2 regions of the Pectobacterium odoriferum genome follow, and region 2 is predicted to be linked to the other one. Evidence: predicted binding sites of a transcription regulator. Region 2 holds the regulator's gene; the other holds the start of a gene.
The links. The regulator PurR, encoded in region 2, represses purine synthesis genes. The targets are predictions, from matches to a motif close to CANGCAAACGTTTGCNTG.
Positions count from the first base shown of each region.

Region 1: a site for PurR is predicted at 3,039-3,056, ahead of EO763_RS18675 (nucleoside-specific channel-forming protein Tsx). Genes of this name have one in related genera too.

Region 1 is NZ_CP034938.1:4,139,010-4,146,946, reverse strand. Features, by position in the region: gene gspE (type II secretion system protein GspE) at 1-243, opposite strand, end outside; gene ppdD (prepilin peptidase-dependent pilin) at 246-692, opposite strand; gene nadC (carboxylating nicotinate-nucleotide diphosphorylase) at 1,019-1,909, opposite strand; gene EO763_RS18675 (nucleoside-specific channel-forming protein Tsx) at 2,054-2,914, opposite strand; gene ampD (1,6-anhydro-N-acetylmuramyl-L-alanine amidase AmpD) at 3,333-3,905, shown strand; gene ampE (beta-lactamase regulator AmpE) at 3,905-4,759, shown strand; gene EO763_RS18660 (amino acid permease) at 4,839-6,197, opposite strand; gene pdhR (pyruvate dehydrogenase complex transcriptional repressor PdhR) at 6,880-7,644, shown strand; gene aceE (pyruvate dehydrogenase (acetyl-transferring), homodimeric type) at 7,786-7,937, shown strand, end outside.
Region 2 is NZ_CP034938.1:2,142,536-2,150,472, forward strand. Features, by position in the region: gene EO763_RS09560 (riboflavin synthase) at 1-619, shown strand, start outside; partial or broken gene EO763_RS09565 (class I SAM-dependent methyltransferase) at 682-942, opposite strand; gene purR (HTH-type transcriptional repressor PurR) at 962-1,987, opposite strand; gene cydH (cytochrome bd-I oxidase subunit CydH) at 2,377-2,466, shown strand; gene EO763_RS09580 (C40 family peptidase) at 2,567-3,418, opposite strand; gene EO763_RS09585 (Grx4 family monothiol glutaredoxin) at 3,760-4,110, shown strand; gene rnt (ribonuclease T) at 4,214-4,885, opposite strand; gene gloA (lactoylglutathione lyase) at 5,033-5,440, opposite strand; gene EO763_RS09600 (DUF1289 domain-containing protein) at 5,729-5,968, shown strand; gene slyA (transcriptional regulator SlyA) at 6,197-6,634, shown strand; gene EO763_RS09610 (outer membrane lipoprotein) at 6,766-7,233, opposite strand; gene anmK (anhydro-N-acetylmuramic acid kinase) at 7,583-7,937, shown strand, end outside.

The sequences.
Region 1 (7,937 bases), 2.0 Mb from region 2:
GGGCTCGGCAACAGCGTTCACTGGGTTAAGCTGTTGTTCCATTCTGGCCTGTGGCCATTGTTCCACCATAATTCGGCGATTGCTGGCGAAACGCAGCGCGGCAATCATTTCCGCAGAAGGGGAAGCCGTGACGGCGACCGACAGCGTTTGTTCATCGAGACTGAGCAACAGGGCCTGATAACGTCGGCACAGCGTCTGTAACTCGCTGAGCGTATGCTCAGAGGAGAAGGAGGAATCTGTCATGATTAGCCTGCCGTATTATCGAAACGGAAAACGTCCTGACAGGCGGATTGCAGGCTCTCTGCGTTGTCATCCGTGGCACAGTTTTTCGTCCAGCGTGAAGTGCCGATTTCGGTATCCCACGCTGGTGTCAGAATAACGCGCAGCCCTTGCAGAGTGGATTGTCCGGTCAGTGTAATCACCCCTTGAGCGACGCTAACGGCGCTGACATAGCGTGAAGATTTGCTGCCCGGTATTCCCTGATTACCTGCATTGCAGGTCGTGAAAGCGGCATTTTCCAGACCACAGAGATCGACTGGCGTTTTATAAGACACCATCGTTTGTAGCATGTCCGTCAGCGCTGCTTTTTGCAGATAGCCTTGATAAGCCGGTACGCCAATAGCGCTGAGGATGGCGACGATCGCAATGACGATCATCAGCTCAATCAGCGTAAATCCTTGTTGTTTTGTCATGTTGATTTCCCTGTTGTTGCATATAAATTTTGTGGCGCATAAATGTTGCGTTACAGAAATCCATACGGATGGCTGGCAGCATAGAAAAGCGCGTGAAGGCTGACGAGCAGGGAAATGTGAAACAGGAAAGCGCCACGACATGTTTTTATATATTTGCAAAGGATTGAAAATTTTTTGCGAGCAGAGACGCAATTTTCACGCTGTCGGGGCAGGTCGTTCGTGTGGGATTGTCAGTCTATGGCGTTACGATGGTGTGCAAGAGGATGAGAGGCAGAGAGGTGAGCGAGGTGCGAAATCGCACCTCGCCGGGAGAAATAGAGGAACGGTTAGACGAAGCGCATGGATAAATCCAGTGCCTGTACGTGCTTGGTTAACGCCCCTACTGAGATATAGTCCACGCCAGTTTCCGCATAGCCACGCAGCGTGTCGAGGGTGACATTGCCGGATATTTCCAGCAGCGCATGGCCTTGTGCTATAGCAACGGCTTCTCGGATGTTAGCGAGACTGAAATTATCCAGCATGATGATATCTGCGCCCGCTTCCAGCGCCTGCTGTAACTCATCCAGCGATTCGACTTCAACTTCTACCGGAACATCGCTGCGTAAAGACTGCGCTTTTTCTACCGCATTTTTGATTGAGCCAGCGGCGATGATGTGGTTCTCCTTAATCAGGAAGGCGTCGGATAAACCGAGTCGGTGGTTGTCTCCGCCACCGCATGATACGGCGTATTTCAGCGCGGTTCTTAGCCCCGGCAGCGTTTTGCGCGTATCCAGCAGCCGAGTGCGTGTTCCCTGCAATACAGCAACATAGTGGCTGACTTCGGTTGCGACGCCTGACAGCGTTTGCAGAAAATTCAGCGCCGTGCGTTCGCCTGTCAGGAGCTGTTTGGCTGGGCCTGTGATGTCACACAGCGTTTGGTTAGGAGTGATAGCGTCGCCATCGGCAACGTGCCAGACGATCGTTGTCGTGTTGCCTAATTGAGAAAAGACTTCCTCAAGCCAGCGCGTGCCGCAGAATATACCCGCTTCACGCGTGATAATGCGTGCGCTGACGGTCTCATTGTCGGGTAACAGAAGGGCGGTAATATCTTGATTAGCATCGACGATGCCACCTAAATCTTCACGCAAGGCCAGTTGCACGCTGGCGGGGATATCTTGTGCAATACGAGCGAGCAAGGCTTGTTGGCGTTGTTCCTGACTGTAGCGACGCGTTGACATGACAAAACTCCGAAGGGGGATTCGGAGGTCTATGCTACCTTGTTTATATCAGGACATCCAGAATGAATAATTATTACAATTCAATCTGTTACTGTTATTAGCTTTCCGGCGAGCGATCTGCGATCGCCGGAAAGGGATGCAATTTTAGAAGTTGTAACCAACGACCAGGTAGTAGCCCCAACCGGTAGATTTCACTTCAAACGGACCTTTGCCGAAATTGAGTTCTGCGCCATCAGCCCATTGGCCGCCGTTGTGGAAATAACGTGCGACGAAAGAGTAGTGCCAATGGTCGTAGCCCAGCGCCAGAATATGGCTGGAGGCAATGGAGTTGTTGGTGCGGCTTGCATTCGATTTATCACGCAGTTCTGAGCCAAAATCGAAATTGGTGAAGCTGATATACGAGACGTTTCCGCCCAGCATTGAGCCCAGTGGGTAAGAGTATTTCACTTTTACACGGTAGCCATCCCACTCGTTTTCGTTCGCTGCGCCGTAGTTCTGCCATTGATATTTGGCATAGCCGTTCAGTGAGAGAGACAAATCGGTACCGGTATCAATATCTGTACCTAAGCCCATGTACCACGTGCTTTGGCGTGAACCGCTGTTGCGACCCTGATCGTAAATAATGTTATTGGCGATGTACCATTCTTTAAACGGACCAAAGCTGAGATCAGCGCCCGTCAGCTTATCAATAGAGAAGCGTGGTTCGATCTCGACAAACAGCGGAGAGCCTTTGTCCCAAATGCCACGGCTATCGGGATCGCCACCAAAAAATTTAGGCGCATCGGCGTAGCCGTAGAAATCGAACCAGTCTTTACGTGCAAACGCTTCGTATTCCAGGTAGGTCGTGCTGTTCAGTTGCGGTCCGAAACGGGTGTGGGCGCTGCCGACGACGTTAATGCTCTGATGCCACCAGTCGGACAGGTATTCGGCTTTATTGCTGTCGGCAAGAACAGGCATTGAGCATGACAGTGCGAGCAGGGCGCCTGCAGCGAAAGTTTTTTTCATGTTAAGTACCATAGTGTTAGACGTCATGTACGTCGTACGTAAGACCGCAAAATAAGTTTTGGTAATATCTAAAAAAATCAGAAGATAATTTTGTCATGTATTTTAAGTAAAAATAGACGCAATGCACGAAAACGATTGCCTATTATTACGTTATTACATTTGTAATGTGATTTTAATCACATAATGGTGTTGGGGATTTCACCTTACTAAAAAAGATATCGGGATTGCTTTCAGGCAGAAAAATCGGCGGGGATATCACAAAATAAACGGTAAAACCTATTGATACCCAGTTGAATAGATAGCATGGCGTGAAACATGGTATCTTGGATACAAGGACTTTTAGCTACGTGGCTTTACGCCTGAAATTGATTTTTCGCCTGATTCAGCCGACAAACGATACGATGCGAGGTTATCGCCGATGCTTTTGGAAAATGGCTGGTTATCCGACATTACACACACGCTTTCACCACATTATGATGGTCGCCCGAATAATGAGGTGCCTTCCCTACTGGTGATCCACAATATTAGTCTGCCGCCCGGTGAGTTTGGCGGCCCGTATATTGATCAACTGTTTACGGCCACTTTGGATCCCTCGGCGCATCCCTATTTCGCCGATATTTCCCATTTACGCGTCGCCGCACACTGCCTGATTCGTCGTGATGGGCAAATCATACAGTATGTGCCTTTCGAGCAGCGCGCCTGGCATGCTGGCGTTTCGGTGTTTGAAGGCCGGGAACGCTGCAATGATTTCTCTATCGGCATTGAACTGGAAGGGACGGATACGCTGCCTTTTACCGCGGAGCAGTATCACTCTCTGGTTGCGATTACACACCTGTTAATGCGGGCCTATCCCATTACGCCGTCGCGCATTACCGGACACTGCGACATCGCTCCGGGCCGCAAAACCGACCCCGGCCCGGCATTTGACTGGGACGGCTACCATCGTCTGCTACAAGAAAACTGGACAGAGAACAAAGGGAGCCTGGATTAATGACGCTGTTTACACTGTTGCTTACACTGGCATGGGAGCGCTTGTTCAAACAGGGCGAGCACTGGCAGATCGATCATCGGCTTGAGGTCGTGTTCCGGCACGTGCCGTCTCCGTCTTTATTTCAAACGCTGTTCCTGACGCTGTGCAGCATGGGTATCGTGGGGTGCCTGCTGTGGCTCACGAGCGGTATTCTGTTCGGCCTGATTTCTCTTTTGCTGTGGATTGTCATCAGCCTGATGTGCATTGGTGCGGGTGAAATTCGTCAGCACTATCGGCGCTATTTGCAGGCCGCACAGCGCGGTGAGGCGGATGCCAGCCGGGAAATGGCGGCGGAGCTGGCGCTGATTCACGGTCTGCCCGTTGGCACGGGCGAAAGCGAGCAATTGAAAGAGTTGCAAAACGCGCTGCTGTGGATAAATTTCCGGTTTTATTTAGCGCCGTTGTTCTGGTTTATCGTTGCTGGACCCTACGGGCCGATTGCGTTGATGGGGTACGCGTTTTTACGCGCCAGACAGACCTGGCTTGCCCGCCACCACACCCCGCTGGAGCGCGCGCAGTCTGGCGTCGATAGTTTGTTGCATTGGCTTGACTGGATTCCTGCCCGCTTGGTCGGTGCTGCTTATGCACTGCTGGGGCACGGCGAGAAAGCGCTGCCTGCCTGGTTCGCCTCGCTGGGAGATTCTCGCAGTTCACAGTATTGGGTGTTAACTCAACTGGCTCAATTTTCTCTGGCGCGTGAATCCCACGTTGAGCCTGTAGAGACACCGAAAGCCGCCGTGACGCTAGCGAAAAAAGTGACGTTAGCACTGGTGGTGGTGGTGGCACTCCTGACGATATACGGTGCGCTGGTTTGATTTCCAACCGTTTGCCAGATATGAAAATGGCCGACAGAGTCGGCCATGGAAAAGCAGGATGGGTGAACGCTGGAGCTGTTTAGTTCGCCTGATTTTTCTTTTTGATAAAGTAGCCCACGCCCAGAATAACCAGCCAGACCGGAATCAGCATGACGGAAATCTGAATCCCCGGCGTCAGGAACATGATGACCAGTATACCCGCAAGGAACAGCAGACAGAGGTAGTTACCCAGCGGATAAAGCAGCGCTTTAAACTTGGTCACCGTACCTTCTTTGTCCTTTTGCGCACGGAACTTCAGGTGCGCCAGACTGATCATCGCCCAGTTAATCACAAGAGCAGACACGACCAGCGCCATCAATAGTTCGAACGCTTTGCCGGGGATAAGGTAGTTGATCAGCACGCACAGCGCCGTTGCCAGCGCGGAGATACCGATAGCAACAACCGGAACGCCACGGGCATCGACGGTTTTCAGTACTTTCGGCCCGTTACCCTGTTTCGCCAGACCGAACAGCATGCGGCTGTTGCAATATACGCAGCTGTTATAAACGGACAGCGCAGCGGTCAATACCACGATGTTCAGCACCGTTGCTACGACGTTACTGTTCAGTTCATGGAAGATCATGACGAACGGGCTACCGCCTTCCACAACCTTGCCCCACGGGTACAGTGACAGCAGGATAGCGAGTGAACCGATGTAGAAAATCAGGATGCGGTAGATAACCTGATTGGTCGCGCGTGGAATGCTTTTCTCTGGGTCATCCGCTTCTGCTGCGGTAATCCCCACCAGTTCCAGCCCGCCAAATGAGAACATGATCACGGCCATCGCCATCACCAGACCGAGCACGCCGTTCGGGAAGAACCCGCCCTGCGCCCACAGGTTGGTTACGGTTGCTTCCGGCCCGCCCGTACCGCTGAGTAGCAGCCAGCCACCGAAGACGATCATGCCAATAATCGCGACGACTTTGATGATGGCAAACCAGAATTCCATTTCACCGTAGACTTTGACGTTCGCCAGATTGATGGCGTTAATCAGCAGGAAGAAGACGGCGGCGGATACCCAGGTTGGAATGTCTGGCCACCAGTACTGGACGTAAATCCCCACGGCGCTGAGCTCGGCCATGGCGACCAGCACATACAGCACCCAATAGTTCCATCCCGATGCAAAGCCCGCGAAATCACCCCAGTATTTATAAGCAAAGTGGCTGAACGATCCGGCTACCGGCTCTTCAACCACCATCTCGCCCAGTTGGCGCATAATGAGAAACGCGATCAGGCCGCCAATTGCATAGCCTAACAGGACCGATGGCCCGGCCATTTTGATTGTCTGTGCAATACCAAGAAAGAGGCCAGTACCTACTGCGCCACCCAAGGCAATCAACTGAATATGACGGTTTTTCAAACCACGCTTTAGCGTGCCGTCCGTTTGTTGATTATCCATCAAATTTAACCCTCTGCCAGTGCAAGTAAAAAACACGGTGTGAACGAACACGCGTATTAGTGACTATACGTTTGTGTAATTTTATTTTTACGGGGTGGTGTTTCTTAAAATAAGAAAACCGCTACCGTTTGGCAGAGAATAGTGGTAAGTACGCAAGATTGCACTGATTTCTTATAGTCTGATAATTAAAAACTATCGCCACCTCAAAAATTTTACCTTTCCCTGATTAAGAACCCGATGACGAGAAAATCGAGAGATGATTTTTTAGGGGGGAAGGGGCTTTCTACCCCTTTAGATTTACTCCCTTTTATTATCTCTTTATCCCTGCTGTAAAATGGTGTTTACCCCGATAGGGATCTGCGGGTAATTACACTTTCCTTCTGAGAATAAAAAACCTTATTTTTTGCATTTAAATTCACTATTTTCGTATTTAAACGGTTCAGCAACGCCTGCTTTACGTTTCAAAAAAGTTAAAATATAGACAGAGGGGATTAATGGTAATACCACAGGCGGGCTATCACTTTGCCGCATGTTTCTCGTGCATTTGTTAAAATCTGGTGGGATTGGTGATTTAGCTCAAGGTCCTTATGGACAGAAGGTGAATACTTTGTTACTTTAGCGTCACGTTTTTGAAATTGGTATTACCAATTGACTCCGCGCCATTCGCAGAGAAGAATTCACTATGGCATACAGCAAGATCCGTCAGCCCAAACTGTCAGATGTGATTGAACAGCAGCTGGAGTTTCTGATTCTTGAGGGAACCTTGCGCCCCGGCGAGAAGCTCCCACCGGAGCGCGAACTAGCAAAACAGTTCGATGTTTCCCGCCCTTCTCTGAGAGAAGCCATTCAACGCCTGGAAGCCAAAGGTCTCCTTTTGCGCCGTCAGGGTGGTGGTACCTTCGTTCAAGCCAATCTATGGCAAAGTGTCAGCGATCCGCTGGCAGAATTACTGAGCACACATCCCGAATCACAGTTCGATCTTCTGGAAACGCGTCATGCGCTGGAAGGCATTGCTGCCTACTATGCTGCGTTGCGTGGCACAGAGTCGGATCTGCAACGTATCCGGGATTGTCATGCCGTGATTGAGAAGGCGAGGGAAGCGGGCGATCTGGACGCCGAATCAGAAGCCGTTATGCAGTATCAGGTTGCTGTAACAGAAGCCACGCATAATGTGGTGTTGCTGCATTTGGTGCGCTGTATGGGGCCGATGCTCGAACAGAACGTGAGGCAGAATTTTGAATTGCTTTATTTGAGCCGTGAAGTGTTGGCTCAGGTTAGCATTCATCGCGCCAGCATTTTTGAGGCGATTGTTGCCCGTGAGCCAGAAAAGGCGCGCGAAGCATCACACCGTCATCTGGCGTTTATTGAGGAAGTATTGCTGGATCTTAACCGGGAACATAGTCGGCGCGAGAGATCGCTGCGTCGGCTCCAGCAACGCAGGGATTGAGCATCCGTACTTTGGGGCTCTGAATGCGGTAATGACGACGATGAGCCTGTCTTCATGCGTTTTGCTTAGGACGAAACCCAAGTCAGAATGCAGGAAGACAGGCTCCATAAACTAACTGATTAGAGAAGATAAGGAATAACCATGTCAGATCGTTTAAATAATGACGTGGATCCGATCGAAACCCGCGACTGGCTGCAGGCGATCGAATCGGTCATCCGTGAAGAGGGTGTTGAACGCGCCCAGTTCCTGATTGATCAGGTTCTGAGTGAAGCACGTAAAGGCGGTGTCAGCGT
Region 2 (7,937 bases):
TCAGGGCACCGCGCCGGTGGTGTCGATTGAAGAAAAATCCAACTTTCGCACGCACATTGTCCAACTCCCACCCGAGCTGCTGCCAGGGCTCGTGCCTGGCGCATCGGTGGCACACAATGGCTGCTGCCTGACGGTAACCGCCATTGACGGCGATCGTGTCAGTTTTGATCTCATGAAGGAAACGCTGCGGTTAACGAATCTGGGCGATATTCATGAAGGCGATGTCGTCAATATTGAGCGAGCCGCGAAATTCGGTGATGAGATCGGTGGGCACGTTATGTCGGGGCACATCATGTGTACGGCGGAAGTGGTCAAAATTCAGGTTTCAGAGAATAACCATCAGATTTGGTTCCGTCTGGCTGATGAAGCGCTGATGAAATACGTGCTGCATAAAGGCTTTGTTGGGATTGATGGCATCAGCCTGACGGTGGGAGAAGTCACTCGCGGACGTTTCTGCGTGCATTTAATTCCAGAAACACTGAACCGCACCACGCTGGGACAGAAACGTCTGGGAAATCGTATCAATATTGAAATCGACCCGCAAACGCAGGCCGTGGTGGATACCGTCGAACGCGTGTTAGCCAGCAAGCAGTTGAGCGATCTCGCCAACGAAGACTGATATCCTGCACTGCCTATTCTTGTAAACCGGACGAGCCGCATCGTCCGGTTTTCTTTTTTCTATCAGCGTGAAACACGTAACCCGCCTTCGATCCCATCCGTGCTGTACACGACCTGCCAGAGCTGAAGTGTTCGTGCTCTGAATGCCCCTGCACAGGCGTTAAGATAGTAGCTGAACATCCGGTGGAAGCGGGCCGTATAGCGTGTGGAAAGCGGTGGCGAGTTCTGCTGGAAGCGAGCCTGCTAGGCCATTAATGTATGATCGTCATCAGCGCCGAAATTATGCCAGTTTTCCATCATCATGTAGTGCTCACTTGCCTGCGCTGCGCAGTATTGCCGCTAATTAGCGGCGATAGTCGAGGTAGGGGCCGTCTGCCACCGAGCGGCGTTCAATCAGCGTCGGGTGTACTTCAATGACGTGCGCATCTTCTCGTTTACTGGTAATGCGATCCAGGAGCATAGAGAACGCGGACTGGCCCAGACGCTCCTTTGGCTGGTGGATGGTGGTCAGCGCAGGCGTAAAGAAGCGTGCGTGGCGCACATTGTCATAACCGATCACCGAAATGTCCTGCGGTACGCGCAGACCCAGCTCGTCAGCCGCACAGATGGCACCCATCGCCATGATATCGCCACCGCAGAATACGGCTGTAGGTCGCTGTTTCTGTGCGAGAATCTGATGCATGGCTTTGTAGCCGGATTCCGGTTCAAAATCGCCCCGAACCACCCATTCGTCACGCACTGTGATATCAGCTTCCTTCAGCGCTTTCAAAAAGCCGAGGTAGCGTCCGCTGCCAGTGTTACGTTCTTGAGTGCCGGGGATGGCGCCGATATCGCGATGGCCGCGTTCAATCAGGTAGCGGCCTGCCATATAACCGCCTTCAAAGGCGTTATCGATAATCGTATCGGTAAAATCGCTGTGCATCTGTCCCCAGTCCATAACGACCATCGGAATGCTGCGATAATCTTCCAACATCGACAACAGCTCAGGCGGGTATTCGGCGCACATCACCAATAGGCCGTCGACGCGTTTTTGCGCCAGCATAGAAAGATAGGCGCGCTGTTTACCGATGTCGTTATGCGAATTACACAGCACCAACGTGTAACCTTTGGCATAGCAGCTGTTTTCGACGGCTTCAATGATCTCGGCGAAATAGGGGGCTTCGCTGGATGTGGCGAGTAAGCCGATAGATTTAGTGTGATTAACTTTGAGGCTGCGGGCGACGGCGCTGGGTGAATAGTGCAATTCTTTGATTGCCGCTCTGACGGCTGCCTTAGTCTCTTCGGCGACGAAACGTGTTTTATTGATCACGTGCGATACGGTTGTGGTGGAAACGCCAGCACGTTTTGCCACATCTTTAATCGTTGCCATCTAAAAATGACTCCTGAACTTACCTGTTACAGACGTAAGTATATTGTTAATCGTTTGCCTACGTTTAATGTTCTTCTTCTAAGCTAAAAAACAGGATTTCAGAAGGAGAATGCCGAATGTTATACCGAAGGGATCTGGGTTGACGTTTTTCGACTGATACGCAGCGCTTTCATAAACAGCGGATTGTGTCCGATTTATCATGAAAGTGAAAGGGCTAATTTATACTATTAGTGATGCATTCGTCCGAGATTTTTCGCTAGAATTATGAAAGAATCGTAATAACCCTATTATTTGTAGCTTTAACTGCCTAAGTGGATTCGGCTGTGAAGGGGCGTGTTTTTTCAGATGAAGTTTTCAGAGAAAATTTGTTCGCTAATAAGGAGTGGTTTATGGATACAGATCTGAAGATGTCTTTGCTGACAACCATTGGTTCGTTGGCTGTGATCATCGTGTTTAGTTTTACTGCGGTGCTGAACTAACCGATCGATGATTTTGTGCGGGTTAGGTATTCAGACACGTTGATGTTACATAAAACGTGTCTGAATTGCTTCTGTTCGACGTATGTAACCTATATCACTCTTAACGAATCGTCTGCGGTGTGACCACGCGGCGCGCGCCAACGTAGTGCTCCTGCCAATAATCTTCACTCAGCTTGCTGATGCGAATATCTGAGCCTGTACGCGGTGACTGGATAAATTTCCCTTCCCCCAGATAAACCCCGACGTGATCGGCTGCGCCACGGTTATTGATGCGGAAAAAGACCAGATCGCCACTTTCCAGCTCGCTCTTTTTAATCGGAGCGGCGTCACGTAGGTGGTACATTTCGTTTGCGGTGCGTGGAATTTGGATCTTAACGACATCTTTGTAGGCGTAATAAACCAGTCCGCTACAGTCGAACCCGGTAAAGGGAGAGGAACCGCCCCAGTGATAAGGCTTGCCTATCTGGCTCATCAACTTATTCATTGCAGTCGTTTTGGCATGCTGATAGCGTTTTTTATGCGCTGCGCTTAGCGCCATTCCCTTTTCTGTTGGCGACGGATTTTTCTCCGCTTTGCCTTTGAGTGCCGTTTTCTTCAAACCGGTTTTGACTCTGGCCTGTGCCGTTGTGTGTTTCTCTTCTTCAGGCTTAAGCTTTTTAAGATTTTTTTTCACTAGCGCAGGCGTGCTGCTTTGCGTCCGTGACGGTTTTTTTTCTGTCGCTTTGCTCGCGGTACGTGATTTGGTTTTATTACTGACTGGGGTAGGCTCTGGTTTTTTGCTTTTTATCGGTGTCGGTGATTTAGCATTACCCTTGGTTTGACGGTTTTTTTTATTCGTTTCTGCCACGGCGCTTTTTTTCGGCGCAGAATGCGGAGTAGGCGGCGCAGCCTGAGCCACGTTCAGGGATAGGTTGCTGAAAAATAATATAAAAAGAGTAATAAATAAGCGCATAATAAAAGTGACCGAACATAATCCTTAACTCGCTCAATCCCCACAGTATTCCTGAAAACGGCGTCATAAAAAAGTGGGCACGGTCGCTTTATTCATACAGAATAGTGAAAAAACGTTAATAGTTATTTTTTCGATTGATTTATCTGCGTTTTCTGGCGTTGATTTCATCAATGATGAATGACTTCAGGAAAAAATAACCCTACAAAAAATGGCGTTTTTTTGTGGCTAGTGGCATCGGTACAATATCACTGAGTCAATGTCGCTGTCGTAGCACCTCTGACGGCGGCTCATGGCTAGCGCTTTGGACGTTAGCCATCCTATAGAATTAAGGAAGCAAGAAGATGACGACACCGACAATTGAAAAAATTCAGCGCCAAATTGCTGAAAACCCGATTCTGCTGTACATGAAAGGCTCCCCGAAATTGCCAAGCTGCGGCTTTTCCGCACAAACTGTTCAGGCGTTGTCTGCCTGTGGCGAACGTTTTGCGTATGTTGATATTTTGCAGAACCCAGACATTCGTGCTGAGCTGCCGAAATACGCGAACTGGCCGACATTCCCGCAGCTGTGGGTTGACGGTGAGCTGATTGGGGGTTGTGATATCGTGATGGAAATGTTTCAGCGTGGTGAATTGCAGCCGCTGATCAAAGAAACGGCAGACAAATACAAAGCGCAGCAAGCCGCTCAAGAGTAATGCTTTCGTCTGGCGTAATGACGATGTCAACTGTTATTACGATGCGTGCGTGAATCCTTCCAACGGGTGCTTTTATGGCACCCGTTTTTTGATCTCAATCTTTTCAGTCGTCGGCTGACGCGTCTTCCAGCGAATTTTCTTCCAGCGCAATCGGCCAGCCGCCCAGACGTTTCCAGCGGTTAACCAACTCACAGAACAGCAACGCCGTCTGGTTGGTGTCATACAGCGCGGAGTGCGCCTGGCTGGAATCAAACGCAATACCGGCGGTAATACAGGCTTTAGCAAGAACCGTTTGGCCTAACACCAGCCCGCTGAGAGCGGCGGTATCGAAAGTGGCGAAAGGATGGAACGGATTACGTTTCAGGCTACAGCGCTCCGCTGCCGCTGCCATAAAGCTATGATCGAATGTGGCATTATGCGCCACGATAATCGCGCGGTTGCAGCCCTGATCTTTGATCCCTTTACGTACGACTTTGAAAATTTCATGCAGCGCATCATATTCGCTCACTGCGCCACGCAGCGGGTTGGTGGGGTCAATACCATTAAACGCCAGTGCAGCGGGTTCCAGAATCGCCCCCTCGAATGGCTCGACATGAAAATGTAGCGTTTCATCTGGCTGTAACCAACCGTCTTGATCCATTTTTAATGTTACCGCCGCAACTTCCAGCAAAGCATCTGTTTTCGCATTAAATCCGGCGGTTTCAACATCAATCACTACCGGGTAAAACCCACGAAAACGGCCGCTCAGGGCGTTCAGATCACTTTTATCAGCCATTTTTCTCTTAATTGTTAGCAAAACGCAGCGCACATTATTGCAAATTTTGACTGGAGATGCAGCATGCCGTTGTTGTTTCAAACAGCAGAGATAGCAGAAGAAGGGGGAAAAACAGGTGCTGATACAGCACCTGTGGAATGCGGGGTATTAGTGACCGATGCCGTTACCGGCGTGGGCGTTCTCGATCAATTCGATTTTATAACCGTCTGGATCTTCGATGAACGCGATCACGGTCGTACCGCCTTTGACCGGGCCCGCTTCGCGCGTTACATTGCCACCCGCTTTGCGGATACGCTCACAGGTTGCTGCAACATCGTCAACGCCTAGCGCGATATGGCCATAGGCGTTGCCCAGATCGTAGCTGTCGACGCCCCAGTTGTAAGTCAATTCGATAACCGCACCTTCGCTCTCTTCGGTATAACCGACGAAAGCCAACGTGTATTTATATTCGGTATTCTCGCTGGTGCGCAGCACGCGCATGCCCAGGATTTGGGTATAGAAATCGATAGAACGTTGTAAATCGCCAACACGCAGCATGGTGTGAAGTAAGCGCATAGTGTCCTCGTTAAAAAGTGCAACAAAGAGGGAAGTATAGCGTTGTGGTTCTACCGAGTCCAAGTTGTTGGGATGATGCTAAAAATGCGACACTATGGTGAGGTTTGTGTTAAAACGTACTATCAGGAGGGATAAATAGCGCGTTGGGTCACTTTTAGACTGCCTGGCGTGTAAAAAATTGTCAGTTATTACAATGGTTACCTAATTATTTTCATTGTGACTGTCCGTTTGGGCTTGCCAGCGGTAAAGAACAGGGCTTCAATAAATAGAGTTGTCGCAGGAGGTGTTGTGCCAGAGCAACTTGAACTCTTTGTTGTCCCTAATCCATGTCGTGGTGTTTGTCAGACGGATGAAGGCGGATATTGTCGCGGTTGCTTTCGCAGTCGTAATGAGCGCTTTAGTTGGGGCCAAATGAGTGATGCGCAGAAACAGGATGTGCTGCGTTTGTGTCGGCAGAGAATGAAACGGTCACAGCGTTCAGAGAAGCCCGATACACCAGCAGAGTCCCGTCAGCCATCGTTGTTTTAAGTTATCTTGTCTTAGATGGTCTATTTACGTGAAATTTTGTTTAAGCAACGCAGGAGCGTTCGATTGAATAAAATAAGCCTGAGATCATTTTTAAAAGACTTTTATTTGATAGAATCCATTCCGTGATGGAGCTATTTTTACAACAATAAAGTCATTTTTTATTCTTATAAATCAGAGTTGATTGCAATCCAGGGATATAACTTAGCGTGCTAACAATAAGGAGAGGTGATGGAATTGCCATTAGGATCTGATTTAGCCCGTCTGGTGCGCGTATGGCGTGCGCTGGTCGATCATCGATTAAAACCACTTGAACTGACTCAGACGCATTGGGTCACGTTGCATAACATATACCATCTACCCCCTGGGCAGTCGCAGATTCAACTCGCCAAAGCGATAGGTATTGAGCAACCCTCATTAGTCCGAACATTGGATCAGCTTGAGGAAAAAGGGTTAATCACTCGCCACGTTTGTGCGCACGATCGTCGGGCAAAACGTATTATGCTGACCGAATCAGCAGAGCCAATCATACAGGCAGTCAATGGTGTAATTAGCCATACACGTAGTGAAGTATTATTTGGAATTACGCCGGAGCAGGTTGATGAATTAGCGCTGCTGGTTTCGCGTCTTGAGAAAAATATATTGGCATTACATGAAAATCAAGCGTAGCTAAATTTAGGTTACGCAGAGGGAGAATTAAATCCCGGCAATATCACCAGTATCGATTATTGGTTATTTATTCCGGGAGTTGATTATTCGTTGTGACGATCGCCGCAGAGAATGGCGATCGTCACACAACATTAGCGTGGGGAAACGGTGATACTACGGCCATTGCTGGCCATAGCAACGCGTTGACCCGCGCTGAATTTCGTATCGCCTTGTTTCTGTACCACCATAATGGTACTGCCGTCATCACGACGAATTTCCAATTCTACGCCCTGTGTGCGGTTCAGCGCACCCGTGGCGCTTTGACCCGCGACACCCCCCGCGACTGCGCCAGCTGCTGTCGCCAGGCTACGACCGGAACCGCCGCCGATAGTGTTGCCTAGGAAACCGCCCAGAACAGCACCGCCCAGCGCGCCGATCACGTTAGAATCTTCTCCCGCCTGAATTTGAACCGGACGCATAGAAACAATCGTACCGTAGGTCACGGTCTGTACCTGTTTGGCTTCGGATGCGCTGTAAACATCACCTGAAAGCGTACTGGTATTAGCACAACCAGCCAGCGTGATACCAGCAAGGGTAACCACAAGCAAACGCTTCATCATAATACAAACTCCTTAATAGCGAATATGTCGGGCTGGCTCAGCCTCGGCCGACGCAGTGTTATACCAACAAATTATGGTCTGGCTCAGTGTAGCATGCCACTCTTTTTACTCTTTTTTTCAGAATATGATAGTGCGCTTAAATTGCGTATAGACAGAGCAGTAAATAGTACGAGAAAGAGTTTTTTTGTAGCAAATATTATCCAAAACCGACATTTGGTTAAAACCTAACCCGTGTGGCAAAAACGTAAAAAAATTTAATAATTCAGCGTGTTAACGTGCTATTTTTATTCTCAACATAACAGTTGTTATCGGTGTTCTCTTTTTATCCCACAGGGGCAAAGGCTATATAATGAGATCAGGCAGATATATTGGCGTAATGTCCGGCACCAGCCTTGATGGTGTGGATGTTGTGCTAGCCGCGATTGACGAACATACGGTTGCTCAGCAGGCCAGCTACTGCCACCCGATACCCCAGGATATCAAAATGGCCATCCTAGGGATGTGTCAGGGGCAGGCGGTGACGCTGTCGGCGCTGGGGCAGTTGGATACGCGTCTGGGCATCTTGTTTGCCGAAGCCGTGCTGACGCTGCTTAAAGAGACGGAGCTGAGTGCGGAGGATATCACCGCGATCGGCTGCCACGGACAGACGGTCTGGCATGAGCCCACGGGCGATGTGCCTTGTACGTTGCAGATCGGCGATAATA